One region of the Fluviibacter sp. genome, then DNA from elsewhere that is predicted to be linked to it. Evidence: predicted binding sites of a transcription regulator. Region 1 holds the regulator's gene; each other region holds the start of a gene.
What was found. Region 1 encodes sigma-54, which starts transcription at its own class of promoters, with help from an activator protein. Its sites were predicted from a motif close to TGGCACGCTTNCTGCTNA; they were not measured.
Positions count from the first base shown of each region.

Region 2: AC3GOJ_RS00280 (circularly permuted type 2 ATP-grasp protein) is a predicted target of sigma-54. The motif match lies at 1,798-1,815, and genes of this name have one in related genera.
Region 3: glnA (type I glutamate--ammonia ligase) is a predicted target of sigma-54. The motif match lies at 1,591-1,608, and genes of this name have one in related genera.
Region 4: AC3GOJ_RS05120 (ammonium transporter) is a predicted target of sigma-54. The motif match lies at 1,696-1,713, and genes of this name have one in related genera.

Region 1 covers NZ_JBIJFP010000001.1:236,457-240,166, reverse strand. Annotated here, with positions in the region: gene hprK (HPr(Ser) kinase/phosphatase) at 1-33, opposite strand, end outside; gene AC3GOJ_RS01145 (PTS sugar transporter subunit IIA) at 48-503, opposite strand; gene hpf (ribosome hibernation-promoting factor, HPF/YfiA family) at 552-872, opposite strand; gene AC3GOJ_RS01135 (RNA polymerase factor sigma-54) at 883-2,403, opposite strand; gene lptB (LPS export ABC transporter ATP-binding protein) at 2,442-3,179, opposite strand; gene AC3GOJ_RS01125 (regulatory protein RecX) at 3,215-3,710, opposite strand, start outside.
Region 2 covers NZ_JBIJFP010000001.1:67,291-71,000, forward strand. Annotated here, with positions in the region: gene AC3GOJ_RS00275 (alpha-E domain-containing protein) at 1-304, opposite strand, end outside; gene AC3GOJ_RS00280 (circularly permuted type 2 ATP-grasp protein) at 353-1,759, opposite strand; gene AC3GOJ_RS00285 (potassium channel family protein) at 2,012-2,482, shown strand; gene AC3GOJ_RS00290 (undecaprenyl-diphosphate phosphatase) at 2,550-3,374, shown strand; gene AC3GOJ_RS00295 (ribonuclease catalytic domain-containing protein) at 3,390-3,710, shown strand, end outside.
Region 3 covers NZ_JBIJFP010000024.1:16,202-19,911, forward strand. Annotated here, with positions in the region: gene AC3GOJ_RS09435 (rhodanese-like domain-containing protein) at 1-48, opposite strand, end outside; gene AC3GOJ_RS09440 (cation diffusion facilitator family transporter) at 205-1,473, shown strand; gene glnA (type I glutamate--ammonia ligase) at 1,699-3,111, shown strand; gene glnL (nitrogen regulation protein NR(II)) at 3,219-3,710, shown strand, end outside.
Region 4 covers NZ_JBIJFP010000006.1:66,299-70,008, forward strand. Annotated here, with positions in the region: gene AC3GOJ_RS05115 (DsbC family protein) at 1-376, shown strand, start outside; gene AC3GOJ_RS05120 (ammonium transporter) at 448-1,647, opposite strand; gene AC3GOJ_RS05125 (class I SAM-dependent methyltransferase) at 1,826-2,377, opposite strand; gene mltA (murein transglycosylase A) at 2,401-3,654, opposite strand.

The sequences.
Region 1 (3,710 bases):
TTCGTAGAGCTGTGCGACGCTGAGTTCTTTCATGGGGTATCGTTCAATCAGCTATTCTGTTGTGTGAAGAGGCGGAGTACAACCTCAGCCCCGGTACTGCTGCGCAGCTGTTCGCGGAAATCAGGATCGGAAAAACCCTGGGCCAGTTCGGACAGCAGCTGCAAATGTTCTTCGGTGCTCTGTTCCGGCACCAGCAGGAAAAAGATCAGATCGACCGGGCGATGATCGGGTGCATCGAACGGAATCGGTTTGCTCAGGCGGTAGAACATGCCGGTGACCTGGCGCAGACCTTTGACACGACCGTGCGGGATACCTACGCCCTGCCCTAGCCCCGTGGAGCCAAGTTGCTCACGCATGTGCAGACAGTCCAGGATGGCGGTGCTGTTCATACCGAGTCGCAGGCCGAGCGCGGCAGCGGCTTGTTCGAACAACGCTTCCTTGGTGGCAGGCTGCGCTGTCAGGACTATGGCGTCCGTGGTGAGTAGTTGGGCAATAGCGTTCATGGAATGAAACGCGGGCACCGAACCGGTGCCCGCTGTTCTTAGTGAGGGTTATTCGAGATGGCTGGCGACGCTGTGGCCGCGACCATGATCCTGAATCTTCTGTTTATATTTCTGAACCTGACGATCCAGCTTGTCGGTCAGATCATCCACCGCTGCATAAAGATTGGGATCAACGCTTTCGACAAAGATGTCTTTGCCGGGGACATGCAGGGTGACTTCGGCCTTCTGGTTCAGCTTCTCGACGCTCAATACAACGTGCATATCGATCACATGATCAAAATGGCGCGTGACCTTTTGCAACTTCTGGCTCACGTATTCGCGGATAGCGGGGCTGACTTCCAGATGATGACCACTGATTTGCAGATTCATACTGCCTCCTCTAAAGGGTCTTGCGCAAACTGGCGGTGGGGAGACCCATCGCCTCACGGTATTTTGCTATGGTCCGGCGTGCTACGACAATGCCTTCGGCACTAAATTGATCACAAATTTGTTGGTCAGACAGTGGTTTTTTCGGATTTTCTCCACCGATTAGCTGCTTGATTCGGGCTTTAATGGCCGTGGCAGAGGCCGCGCCGCCATCGTCGGTACCCACGTGGCTACCAAAAAAGTATTTAAATTCAAAGACTCCGCGCGGAGTGGCCATGAATTTCTGGGAGGTCACCCGGGAAATCGTCGATTCATGGAGGCCAAGCTGGTCGGCAATCTCACGCAGGACCAGCGGACGCATGGCCAGCTCACCTTTTTCAAAAAAAGCGGCCTGTTCGTCCACAATGGCCTGGGCCACCCGTTCAATGGTTTCAAAACGTTGCTGGATGTTCTTGATGAGCCAGCGCGCCTCCTGGAGTTGGCCGCTCAATCCACTGTGCCCGCCGCTAGCCTGACGCAGCAGGCCAGCATAGAGGCGGTTGATTTTCAGGCGGGGCAGCGCGTCAGGGTTGGTGATGGCGGACCAGCGCTCACCCCTAGCGTCATGCTTCTTGCGGACCAGCACATCAGGGATGATGTAGGGGCTCGCATCATCCAGAAAAGTGTTGCCGGGATGGGGGTTCAAACTGCGGATCAGCGTCTGGGCATCGCGCAGGGCATCAAGATCGGCCCCGGTTTTGCGGCGGATAAGTGTGAAGTCGCGTTGCGCCAAGGCGGGCAAGCACTCCGCGACCAGTTGACGTGCCAGATCAACGGCAGGATCGCTCAGACCTTTGAGCTGCAGCAGCAGGCATTCCGTCAGGTCGCGGCCGCCAACGCCGGGTGGGTCCAGCTCCTGTAGTTGGCTGAGTGCGTGTTCTAGCTCGGCCAGCGTCACCGATTCGTCCGGTGGTAAGGCTTCCAGAATTTCGTCCAGTGAACTGGTCAGGTAGCCCCGCTCATCCAGTGCTTCGATCAGCACGCGGACCAGTGCCTGTTCTCGCCAGGCCGTGCGCAGTAGCCCGGCTTGTGCCAGTAGATGTTCGCGCAGGGTCAGCGTGCTGCAGTTTCCGACTTCGTAGTCGCTGTCACCATCATCGCTGCCGCTGGCCGATGAATAGGCGTAGGGGCCTTCATCCATATCCATGGGGCTGGATTGCTCAAAGGCTTCGGCGGTGTCGGTCATGCCCTCGTTGGCAGGTTCGTGTGCTTCGCCAGTTGCATCCAGTGACTCGCGATGTTCATGAGCGGTGTCATGCCTAAAGTCGGTGACTTGCCCAGCATCATGGTCGCGAGTCTCATTCGCTGATGCATCGTTGACTGGGGTGTCACCCTCTTCGCCCTCGTCGCGTTCGAGCATCGGGTTCTCTGCCAGTGCCTGGGTGACTTCCTGCTGGAGTTCGACCGACGACAGTTGCAACAGCCGGATCGACTGTTGCAGTTGTGGCGTCATCGTCAGATGTTGCGTGGCCTTGAGTTGCAGGCTGGCCTTCATGGGGTGTTCCGGTCGCTGGGGGGCGTCAATAAAAGCGCTTAGAGGCGGAAGTGCTCGCCCAGGTAGACCTGGCGTACCGCTTCGTTTTCGATGATGTCTGCAGGGTGGCCTGAGGCCAGTACGGTGCCCTCGCTGATGATGTAGGCACGATCAGTAATACCCAGGGTTTCGCGCACATTGTGGTCGGTGATCAGTACGCCGATGCCACGCTCTTTGAGAAAGCGGATGATCTTCTGAATCTCCAGCACAGCAATCGGGTCTACCCCGGCGAAGGGTTCGTCGAGCAGAATGAAACGCGGTTGGGTGGCCAGCGCACGGGCGATTTCAACACGGCGACGTTCACCGCCGGAGAGCGCTGCGGCACGGCTGTGACGAATATGCTGGATGGCCAGCTCGTCGAGCAGCGTTTCCAGTCGGCTGTGCTCCTCGTCGGCACTTAGCTTCTGCAGCTGCAGGACGGCCAGAATGTTTTCTTCGACGGTGAGCTTGCGGAAGACCGAGGCTTCCTGTGGCAGGTAGGAGATCCCCATATGGGCACGCTGATGAATTGGTAAATGCACCAGCTCGTCATTGGCCAGAGTAATGTTGCCCCCATCCGCTGGCACCAGGCCGACCACCATGTAGAAACATGTTGTTTTACCCGCCCCGTTGGGGCCAAGCAAACCCACAACTTCACCGGCGCTCACATCAAACGACACGTCTTTGACGACGGTGCGTTTGCGGTACACCTTTCGGAGGTTACGGGCCGAAAGAATGGCGGGTTTGGCGTCGGTCATGGTGAAGTGATGAGAAGGGTTGGTTGGATGATGGATCAGGGGGTGTCGGTGAGTTCGTCGGTGTTGACGTTGCCTGCGCTGCGGATTACTTGCTGAATGGTGCGCATGGCAAAGCCGCGGCTGGCCAGATGACGGGTTTGCTTCATGCGCTCATTCATGTCGCGGGGTGCCTGGCCAAACTTTTTCAGCCATAGCGCCTGACAGCGGCTGAGCTCATCGGGTTGTTCCGATAGTACGGCAGCAATGGTATCGCGGTCGATACCTTTCTGTGCCAGTTCCTGCTGTAAGCGGGTGTTGCCGTAACGAGGTGCCCGCAACCGGATGCGCATTTCCGCGTAACGATCATCCGACAGCATTTTGCGCCGTTCCAGATCATCAAGCAGTACCTGTACATCGGATTCGGTCGGGGCTTCGTAGACGGCTTCGAGCACAGTTTCAAACACATCCCGTGTATTACCGGGGTGGCGTTTGGTCGGACGTGGTGCTGGTTTGCTGAGCAGTTTGGTGGCCAGTTCCTGACGTGAATAGTCG
Region 2 (3,710 bases), 170 kb from region 1:
GGCCGCGCACAGCCCGGGCATTTTCACGGGCATTATGAAGACTACACCAGATCGAGGAGGGGTTATCTTCATCCAGCACCATGAATCGGATTACCGATTCCGGATTCACATCGCCAAATTTTTTCTGATATACCGGCAAGAGTTCGGCGAGGCCCAGCATCCCGGCCAGACTGGCGGCAGCTTCCCGTTGCTGCCCTGGCAACAGTGATTGCTGCAAACCTATGTCAATTAGGCGGGCCGTATTCTCGGCACGCTCGGTATAGCGCGCCATCCAGTACAGACTATCAGCGGTGCGGGAAAGCATGAGACTTCCTTAAAATAAACAGCACAAACCAGACAAATGACGGATACATCACTCAGCAGCGACCCAGGTATCTTTGGTGCCGCCACCTTGTGATGAGTTGACAACCAGAGAGCCTTCCTTGAGGGCGACGCGTGTCAAACCACCGGGTACCATACGGACACCGGAAGGCGAGGTCAGCACAAAGGGGCGCAAGTCGATATGGCGGGGGGCGATTCCCTTTTCAACCATCGTCGGACAGGTCGACAATGACAGCGTCGGCTGCGCGATGTACGCGTCCGGGTGTGCTACCAGCTTGGCGCGGAACTCGGCAATTTCGGCTTTGGAAGCGGCGGGACCAATCAGCATGCCGTACCCCCCAGCGCCGTGTACCTCTTTGACCACCAGCTTCTCCAGGTTATCCAGCACATACTTGAGCGAATCCGGCTCAGAACAGATGTGTGTCGGCACATTGTGCAGAATCGGCTCCTGGCCCAGATAAAAACGGATCATGTCCGGGACATAGGGGTAGATCGACTTATCATCGGCAACCCCGGTGCCAATCGCGTTAGCCAGCGTCACCCGCCCCGCGCGATAGGCCCGCATCAACCCGGGCACGCCCAGCATGGAGTCTTTATTGAATACCTCGGGATCCAGGAAATCATCGTCAATCCGGCGATAAATGACATCCACCCGTTTCTTGCCGTGCGTGGTCTGCATATAAACCGTATCATCCTCGACCACCAGATCCTTGCCTTCGACCAGTTCCACACCCATCTGCTGAGCCAGGAAGGCATGTTCGAAATAGGCCGAATTGTAGAGCCCCGGTGTCATGACGACTACCGTCGGATCCTCCAGTGAATCCGGCGCGCCCTGACGCAGGGTTTCGAGCAGCAGATCGGGGTAGTGCGCCACCGGGGCAATCCGGTGTGCACCAAACAGGTCGGGGAATAACCGCATCATCATCTTGCGGTTTTCCAGCATGTACGAAACCCCCGATGGCACACGCAGATTGTCTTCCAGTACATACCATTCGTTTTCGCCAACGCAGACCAGGTCAATGCCGGCGATCATGGCGTAGATGCCGGATGGCACATCCAGCTCCAGCATTTCCTTGCGGAACTGCGCGTTCCCGAGCACACGGTTGGCCGGAATAATGCCGGCCCGCAGGATGTCGCCGCGTCCGTAGACATCCTTGAGGAACAGATTGAGTGCCTGTACACGCTGCGCGAGCCCTTTTTCCAGTCGCGCCCAGTGCGAGGCGGGAATGATGCGCGGCACCAGATCAAAAGGAATCAGTCGCTCGGTACCGACATCGTCGCCATAGACGGAAAAGGTAATCCCCACCTGGCGAAACAAATGGTCCGCCTCGGCCTTTTTACTTTCGAGAAAACCCGACTCCCGGCGCGCTTTCCAGCGCTCAAACCCGGTGTAGTGCGGACGTACCTCGCCACTTTCCAGCAACATTTCATCAAACATGGTCATCCTCGCATCGGCGAATAAATATCACTCTGACCAATACAAGAAACGTGCCAACAGGAATATGCACCGGTGACAAGCAAAACACCGATGGCATTCGCGCTTTTCCCGTCAGATCCGCGCAAGGATGGTGCATCAAAAAATTCGCGCCCGATGCGCCGCCCTCTTCTGGTGCACCCCCAGCGCACGAGATCGGGAATCCTGCCGAACAATGCTACGATGGCAAAACCTCTTTACTCCTTTGCATCGTCCATGCACTCTCTGCTGCCCTGGGTTCTGAATGGCACACTGATCGCTGCGGCTGTCTTCATTCATTACGAGACGCTGTACAGCATGGCACGCCATCTGCCGAATCTGACCAATGTGCCGCCCAGATACCGCGTACTTCTGGGCGTCTTTGTCATTCTGGTCGCCCATGCGGTCGAAATATGGGTCTTTGCGCTGGGCTATTACGCCATGGTGCATCTGGGTCTGGGAAACCTGTTTGGCATGACCACCCCCGACCTGCTCGGTGATTGCGTCTATCTGTCCTGGATTTCATTCACCACCGTCGGCTTTGGCGATGTTGCCGCCAACGGCGACTTACGCTTTTTGCCCGGTCTGGAAGCACTGACCGGCTTCGTACTCATCACCTGGTCGGCCTCTTTTCTCTTCATCGAGATGCAAAAATTCTGGCCCATGGCCAAACACGTGGAACACCACCCGGAAAACCACGACCATTAAGGCAGAGGGTGGCGGCTGCCGGATGTTAGAATCCACCCTGATTTTTTGCCTATAAAGCTCACTCCGCATGGACACTCTGCTGCTGCTCAAGGCTCTCATTCTCGGCGTTGTCGAGGGTCTGACCGAATTCCTGCCTATTTCTTCGACCGGCCATCTGATTCTGGCGGGCGACCTGCTGAACTTCAATGATGACGCGGGCAAGATCTTCGAAATCGTCATTCAATTTGGTGCCATTCTGGCCGTGGTCTGGGAATACCGCGCCCGCCTCTGGGAAACCATCGCCTCTTGTCCAACGAGCCGCAAAGCCCAGCGTTTTCTGCTCAACGTGGGTGTGGCCTTTCTGCCGCTGGCGATTCTGGGCCTGCTCTTCCACAAAACCATCAAGGCGCACCTGTTCAACCCGATCTCCGTCGCCACCGCCTTTATTGTCGGTGCACTGTTTATTTTCTGGGCAGAAAAGCGGGCGCATCGGATCCGCGTACCTTCGGTCGATGATATGACCGTCAAAGACGCCCTGATGCTGGGCTGCATCCAGGCCTTGGCACTGATCCCGGGAACCTCCCGTTCCGGTGCCACCATCATCGGGGGCCTGCTCATGGGCCTGTCACGCAAAGCGGCGACCGAGTTCTCCTTCTTCCTGGCCATTCCAACGCTGGGCGTTGCCACGATTTACCAGGTGTACAAAGAGTGGGCGACGATCCAGAACACCGATCTCAGCATGTGGGCCGTCGGTTTCATCTCCGCTTTTATTTCGGCCTTCCTCTGTATCCGCTGGTTGTTGCGCTATATCACCACGCATAACTTCATCATCTTTGCCTGGTATCGCATCATTTTCGGTCTGATCGTGCTGATCACCGCCTACACTGGCGTTGTCAGCTGGTCCGCCCACTAAGCGAGCATATTCCCCATGAGTGAGCACGTCCTCTTCGAGGAAAACGGTACCTTTCGCGCGGCCACCGTGCAGTCCGATCAGAACACCGCCCTGCAGGTCGAACTGCCCGGCGGCAAACGCCAGAAGATCAAAGCAGCACAGGTGCTGCTGCGCTTCCGCGACCCCTCCCCGGCCCAACTGCTACCGGGCGCGGAACCCCTGGGGGCCGACATGGATCCGGCCTTCCTCTGGGAATGCGCCCCTGAAGCGGAGTTCAGTTTTATCGATTTGGCCGCCGACTATTACGGTCACGCGCCCTCAGCGATTGAATCCACAGCGTTGCTCCTGGCCATACAG
Region 3 (3,710 bases), on a different contig from region 1:
TTCGGCGCGCTGGCGTGCCAGGGTCAGAATGTCGCTGATACGGCTCATGATGAATGTTCTGTTAAACCGATGTCGGGCCGACGCGGAGGCCGGGGGATTAGGGATAAAATGCGGCAGTAAAATATCACGTAGAAGGCGAGTATACGCGGCTGCTGCCGCGAGCGGAATCGCCACAGCCAAATCCGGACTCTAAAGGAAATACGTATGTCTCTGGGGCATCACCACGCCGGGCACGCTCATGCCCATGACCAGGCCGCACTGATCGATGCACTGACGGGCGCTCATGGTTCCGAGGCCTCTAATCGGCTGGTACGTCGATCCGTCAATGTCAGTATGGGGCTGAACATCGGGCTGTCGGTGCTTCAGATCATCGTGGGCTGGTTCGCGCACTCCCATAGCTTGCTGGTGGATGGCTTCCATTCTTTCTCTGATCTGCTATCGGACGTATTGGTGTTGTTTGTGGCCAAACACAGTGCGCGGGCGGCCGATGACAACCATCCCTATGGTCATGCCAGACTCGAAACCCTGGCCACCCTGATTCTGGGCGTGATGTTGTTGGTCATCGGCGGTGGCTTTCTCTATTCGGCAGCGGAACGGGCCGTGAGTGTTGAAACGGCACCACCGGTCGAAATGATGGCGCTTTATGTAGCCCTGCTGGCACTGGTGTCGAAAGAGTGGCTCTTTCGCTATATGCTGAAAATTGCCAAAAAAGCCAATTCGGCGATGCTGATCGCCAATGCCTGGCATTCGCGCTCGGATGCAGCATCATCCCTGGTGGTGGCGATTGGTATTGGTGGTAGCTTGCTCGGCTTTGTCTACGCCGACCTCCTGGCGGCCGCCATCGTTGGGGCCTTGATCGTCAAAATGGGTTGGCAATTCTCAAGAACGGCGCTGGAGGAGCTGATTGACAAGGGCGCCAGTGCGGAGCAGATCGAAGAGATTCGGCAGGTGATCCGTGTGACGCCGGGGGTGATGGATCTGCATGACCTGCGTTCGCGACGCATGGCCGACCGGATTCTGGTGGATGCCCATGTGCATGTGGCACCGCGCATTAGTGTGTCAGAGGGGCACCGGGTGGCCGAGCTGGTCCGGCAGCGCGTGCGTGCGCAATGCCCGCAGGTTTTAGACGTGCTCGTGCATATTGACCCGGAAGACGACAGCCTGGCGCATGCAGCCATGTCGAATGAAGACCTATCGCGGGCGCGGCTGGAACAGTGGGTTTTGGACGCAGCCGATCGCATCTGGGGACATGCAGCGCAGGCGCCCGAGCGTGTGCAGTTGCACTATCTGAACGGCCGGATCGAGGTGGAGATTCTGTTGCCGCCAGCGGCGGGCGATTTACCAGAGCCTGCCGAGATTGAGGCAGGCGTCAAGTCACTACGGGCGGCAGCGCAGGCTGCCGGTTTACCGCTAGCGCTATGGACGGTTTACCGTCGCCTTAGCGAGCATGCACCAGAACAAAGCGCACAATAACGGTGCAATAACTCTCTGCCTGCACCTTGTTGGTGCAAAAAGGGGTGGTTTGGTAGGAACGCAGTTCGAAAAAGCCGTCCGGTGGCCCCGTTGCGGCGGTCGTTATCGTATTATCATTGGCATGGATCATGCTTTGTAATCCGGGCAAAGATTTCCGAGCAAAGATGTTTTCTGTTTGTAACTGTGTAGATTGACCGTTGCGGTCGCTTTTAGGAGATAGCTGTTATGACCACCGTGCAAGACGTCCTGAAGCTGGTCAAGGACAACGACGTTAAGTACGTCGACTTCCGTTTCACTGATACCCGTGGCAAAGAGCAGCACGTTGGCGTGCCGATCAGCCAGTTCAATGAAGAGAAATTTGAAGAAGGTCAGGCATTTGACGGTTCGTCGATCGCCGGTTGGAAGGGCATTCAGGCCTCCGACATGCTGCTGATTCCGGATCCGGCCTCGGCCTACATCGACCCGTTCTACGACGAAACCACCCTGGTGCTGACCTGTGACGTGGTTGAGCCGACCGATGGCAAGGGTTACGACCGTGACCCGCGTTCGATCGCCAAGCGCGCCGAAGCCTATCTGAAGAGCTCGGGTATCGGCGACACCGCATTCTTCGGTCCGGAACCTGAATTCTTTATTTTTGATTCGGTCGAATGGAAGACCGACATGTCGGGCACTTTCGTGAAGATTTTCTCGGAAGAAGCCGCCTGGTCGTCGGATGCCAAGATCGAAGGCGGCAATACCGGCCATCGTCCGGGCGTCAAGGGCGGTTATTTCCCGGTTGCCCCGGTGGATAGCTTCAATGACATCCGTACGGCCATGTGTAATGCCATGGAAGCCTGCGGCGTTGAAGTAGAAGTGCACCACCACGAAGTGGCCACTGCCGGTCAGAACGAAATCGGTACCAAGTTCGACACGCTGGTCCGTCGCGCCGACAAGACTCAGGTTCTGAAGTACTGCGTGCTGAACGTGGCACATCAGTATGGCAAAACCGCCACCTTCATGCCGAAGCCGATCGTTGGCGACAACGGTTCGGGTATGCACGTTCACCAGTCGATCTGGAAAGACGGCAAGAACCTGTTTGCCGGTGACCAGTATGCTGGCCTGTCGGAAACGGCCCTGTATTACATCGGCGGCATCATCAAGCATGCCAAGGCCCTGAATGCCATCACCAACCCGGGTACGAACTCGTACAAGCGTCTGGTACCGCATTACGAAGCACCGGTGAAGCTGGCTTATTCGGCCAAGAACCGTTCGGCCTCGATCCGCATCCCGTTCGTGGCTTCGACCAAGGCGCGCCGTATCGAAACCCGTTTCCCGGATCCGATCGCCAACCCGTACCTGTGCTTTGCAGCCCTGCTGATGGCCGGTCTGGATGGTATCCAGAACAAGATCCACCCGGGCGATCCGGCTGACAAGAATCTGTACGATCTGCCGCCGGAAGAAGATGCGCTGATCCCGACCGTGTGTGCCAGCCTGGATGAAGCACTGGACGCACTGAAGGCCGACCATGAGTTCCTGACTCGCGGTGGCGTCTTCTCGAAGGATTGGATTGATTCGTTCATCAATCTGAAGATGGAAGAAGTCAACAAGGTGCGTATGACCACGCACCCGGTTGAATTCGAGATGTACTACTCGTGCTAATCCAAGGCACGATCACATTGCAGAGCCACTAACGGCAAACGCAAGCAAAGAGGGACGGTTCGCCGTCCCTCTTTTTGTTTCCAGACCGTCCTGATAAAACCCCATACATGAACGCCAAGGCTATCCCGATTCCAACGCCGACAAACTATGCCGGCCTCGAACTGTTGTCTTCAGCCGCGGTGGTGCTCGACCGCTCCCAACATATCGTCTATCTGAATCCGGCGGCTGAAAACCTGTTGCGTATCAGCCAACGGGCGGCGCTCGGGCGGGAGTTGTTTCAGGTCATCGGCGTGACGCCCGAGCTGGTCAGCGCCATCATGAAGTCGTTGAGTAACCAATGGGGCTATAGCGGTCAGAATATCCAGATCGAGCGCAGTGAAGAGGTTTTTCACGTTGATTGCACCGTCACGCCCCTCGATGATGCGGAAGGCGGCTTGCTCATCGAATTGCGGCCCGTGGATCAGCAGTTGCGGGCGCGTCGAGAGGAGCGGCTCATCGAGTTGCAGCTGCGCCATCGCGAGCTCATGCGTAATCTGGCCCACGAAATCAAAAACCCCTTGGGAGGTATTCGGGGTGCGGCCCAGTTATTGGAACACGAG
Region 4 (3,710 bases), on a different contig from region 1:
CGGCAACGGCAAACGAACGCTGATCACCTTTGAAGATCCGAACTGTGGTTACTGCAAGAAGCTGACCAAGGAGCTGGCAGGCATCAAAGATGCCACGGTTTATACCTTCCTGGTGCCCTTGCTGTCGGAAGATTCGCTGGTCAAATCGAAAAAGATCTGGTGTGCGTCAGACCGTCTGAAGGCCTTTGATGACTGGATGATTAACGGCAAGGCCCCGAGTGGTTCGGATAACTGTGCCAATCCGCTGGAGCGCAACAGCAAGCTGGCCCAGGGGTTGGGTGTGAGTGGTACCCCGGCGATTTTCTTCCCCAACGGGGAGCGCGTGCCGGGTTATATGCCGCTGGATAAGATCGAGAAAATGCTCAAGGCCAACTGATCCTTTATTCGGCAGACCAAAGCAAAGGGCGCCGAGGCGCCCTTTGCTGTTTCTGTTAATGGCGTTGCTGATTACAGGTCGCGGGTATCCGGCGTGGCCGTAATGCGGTGAATGGTCAGGTCGGCACCGTTGTATTCTTCTTCCTGATCCAGGCGGATGCCGACAAAGGCCTTGAGGGCACCGTAGACGACGGTGCCGCCCACCAGGGCAACAATGATCGCCAGGCCGGTCATGATGGCTTGGGCTGCGAGAGAAATGCCGCCCAGCCCCCCCAGTGCTTCGGCACCGAAAATGCCCGCGGCAATCCCCCCCCAGGCACCACACAGACCGTGCAGGGGCCAGACACCCAGTACATCATCGATCTTCAGGCGGTTTTGGGTCAGGGTGAACATCCAGACGAACAGGCCGCCAGCGATCAGGCCGGTGGCCAGAGCGCCCAGCGGGTGCATGAGGTCGGAGCCGGCGCAGACGGCCACCAGGCCGGCCAAAGGGCCATTGTAGGCAAAGCCCGGGTCGTTACGGCCAACAATCAGGGCGGCGATGGTGCCACCGGCCATGGCCATCAGCGAGTTGGCGGCGACCAGGCCACTGATCTTGTCGAGCGTCTGGGCGCTCATGACATTAAAGCCGAACCAGCCTACGGCCAGAATCCAGGCACCGAGTGCCAGGAAGGGGATCGATGACGGTGGGTGGGCAGCCATAGCGCCGTTTTTGCCATAGCGGCCATGGCGTGCACCGAGCAGCAGCACGGCGGGTAGGGCGATCCAGCCGCCCATAGCGTGCACCACGACGGAGCCGGCGAAGTCATGGAATTCGAAACCGAAGGTCCCTTTCAGCCATGCCTGAATGCCGAAGTGCTGGTTCCAGGCGATGCCTTCGAAGAACGGATAGACGAAACCGACCAGCACAAAAGTCGCCGCCAGCTGCGGGTTGAACTTGGCGCGCTCGGCGATGCCGCCCGAGATGATGGCCGGGATGGCCGCAGCAAAGGTCAGCAGGAAGAAGAAGCGGGTGATGTCGTAACCGCTTTTTTCGGCAATCTGGCCAGCGCCAACAAAGAAATCGGTACCGTAGGCCACGGTAAAGCCGATGGCAAAGTAGGCCACGGTCGAAACGGCAAAGTCGGCCAGAATCTTGACCAGGGCGTTGACTTGGTTCTTTTTACGGACGGTGCCGACTTCCAGAAAGGCAAAGCCGGCATGCATGGCGAGCACCATAATGGCGCCCAGCAGAATAAACAGGGTGTCGGAGGCTGTCTTGAGGAGTTCCATGGGGCGGTTGCACAGATATCGTGCGTCAAGATTGGTAATGCCCCCATAAAAGCAATTTGTGTGCCAATTTGGTGCCCCGGTTTTCGGGGTTCATGGCTGGTTTTTGCACCAAGAAAGTGCGTTTACGCGAATCCCCGCCTTAAATCAGGGCGTGCCTGCCCAAAGTTGGTTCTGCCGCTTACAGAATGGTGTCGATGCGCTTCACAACCAGCCAGACGCCGTTGCCCATCACCTGGTGCGTCTGCAGCTGGATGATGTCGAAGTGCTGACACAGTTTGGGTAGCCACCACGAGGTCGGTTTCTGGATCAGGTGCGCATTGCGTCCATCCGCTAGCACCTTGCCGGCCGGCCCCATATGAATGGAGAAGAAGCCGATCTTGATGGTGATACGGGCCAGTTCGGCGATCACGTTGTCGATCAGTTCCGGTTCGATGTGTTCCAGTACATCGATGCAGCAGACCAGGTCAGCCGGTTGCGGGTTGCCGTATTCCGGGAAGGCCGGGTCGTAAGGCTTATAGATGGGCGTAGCGATACCTGCCTGCTTGAGCCCGATCAGCAGATTCTTTTTGCCGGCACCGTAATCCGAGACACTTTGCGCACCGGATTGACGCATCAGATCCGCCACCAGGGGTGCGAACTGTAATGAGGCAACCCCGTAGTTGGGGTTCTGGTGCAGCGCTTGTTGCAGCTTGCGGTATTCCTCGGTGATGGTCTGGCTGTTCTCGGTCATGCGCGTATCTCTGGCAAACGGGGTTAATTGCGTACTTTATCAGCTGGTACGGCAGCCGGGGGGAGCAGCGTCCACATCTGGCCGGGTTGCTTCATGCGGCCGGCCTCCTTGCCGGCTTCGGCGCCGAAGCCCCAGAAGAAGTCGGCACGAACGGCACCCTTGATGGCACCACCGGTATCCTGGGCCAGCACCAGGCGCTGCATGGGTTTGCTGGTGTTCGGATAGGAGGTGTCCAGCCAGACGGGGGCGCCCAGGGGTGTGGCGCGCGGGTCAATGGCGATGCTACGGCCCGGCGTTAGCGGGACGCCCAGTGCCCCGGGGGGGCCGGCATCGGGGTTGTTGGGGTCGGTGGGCAAGATGCGGAAAAAGACGTAGCTCGGGTTGGCATTAAGCAGCGCCTGGACTTTGGCGGGGTTGTTGCGAGCCCAGTTCTGGATGCCTTGCATGGAGGCGGTGTCTTTGGTGAGTGCACCCTGCTTGATCAGCACGCTGCCGATGCTCTGATAGGGTTGCCCGTTCTGGTCGGCGTAACCGACCCGGATCCGGCTGCCATCCGGCATCTGTACCCGGCCCGAGCCCTGAATCTGCAGGAAGAACAGTTCAATGGGGTCATCGACCCAGGTCAGGGTTCGGGCGTTCATGCGGCCGGGGTTGGCTTCGATCTGCTCGCGGGTCCAGTAGGGAATCACCTTGTTGTCGTCCGTCAGACGACCGCGTACTCGCTTGCCCTTGAGTTCCGGAAAGAGATCGCCAAGCTCGATGGTAAGCAGATTGGCGGGGACACCGTAGATGGGATAACGCGCTTTGTCAGTGGGCTGTTTGGCACCTTGGAGCAGCGGTTCGTAGTAGCCCGTGAACAGCCCGTTGCCGGCACCATCGTTCTGCACCAGCTGGTAGGGTTGATAGTACTTCTGGTAGTAGGCGCGAACGGCCGTCGGGTCCTTGCGCTGAGTGTCGGTCAGTGCGCGGGCGGCGTTGCAGGCATCCTGCCAGCCGGTCTTTTTGCCGAGTGCATTGCAACTCTGCAGTTGGGCTGGAAAGGCTTCGGTCAGGGTTTTATCATCGGCCCAGCCCGGCAGATCCGACCAGTTAGCTTGTTTCAGGGGTTTGATGATCTGTGCTGCAGCTGGCGGTTTTTCAGCCTCTTTGCAAGGGGGGCAGTCGGTCGTGGCGCAGCTGGCCAGCAGCACGAGAATGGCGCAGGCTGAGAGGGTCTTGAGTAGGCCTAAACCCTGAAATGCAGTAAGGTGTGCGGAGTTCGAAGTTGGTCGGTTCATGGCCAGCGCAAAAGAGGTCAAACGTGAATAAAACTGTTCCAAGTATACCGGCTGTC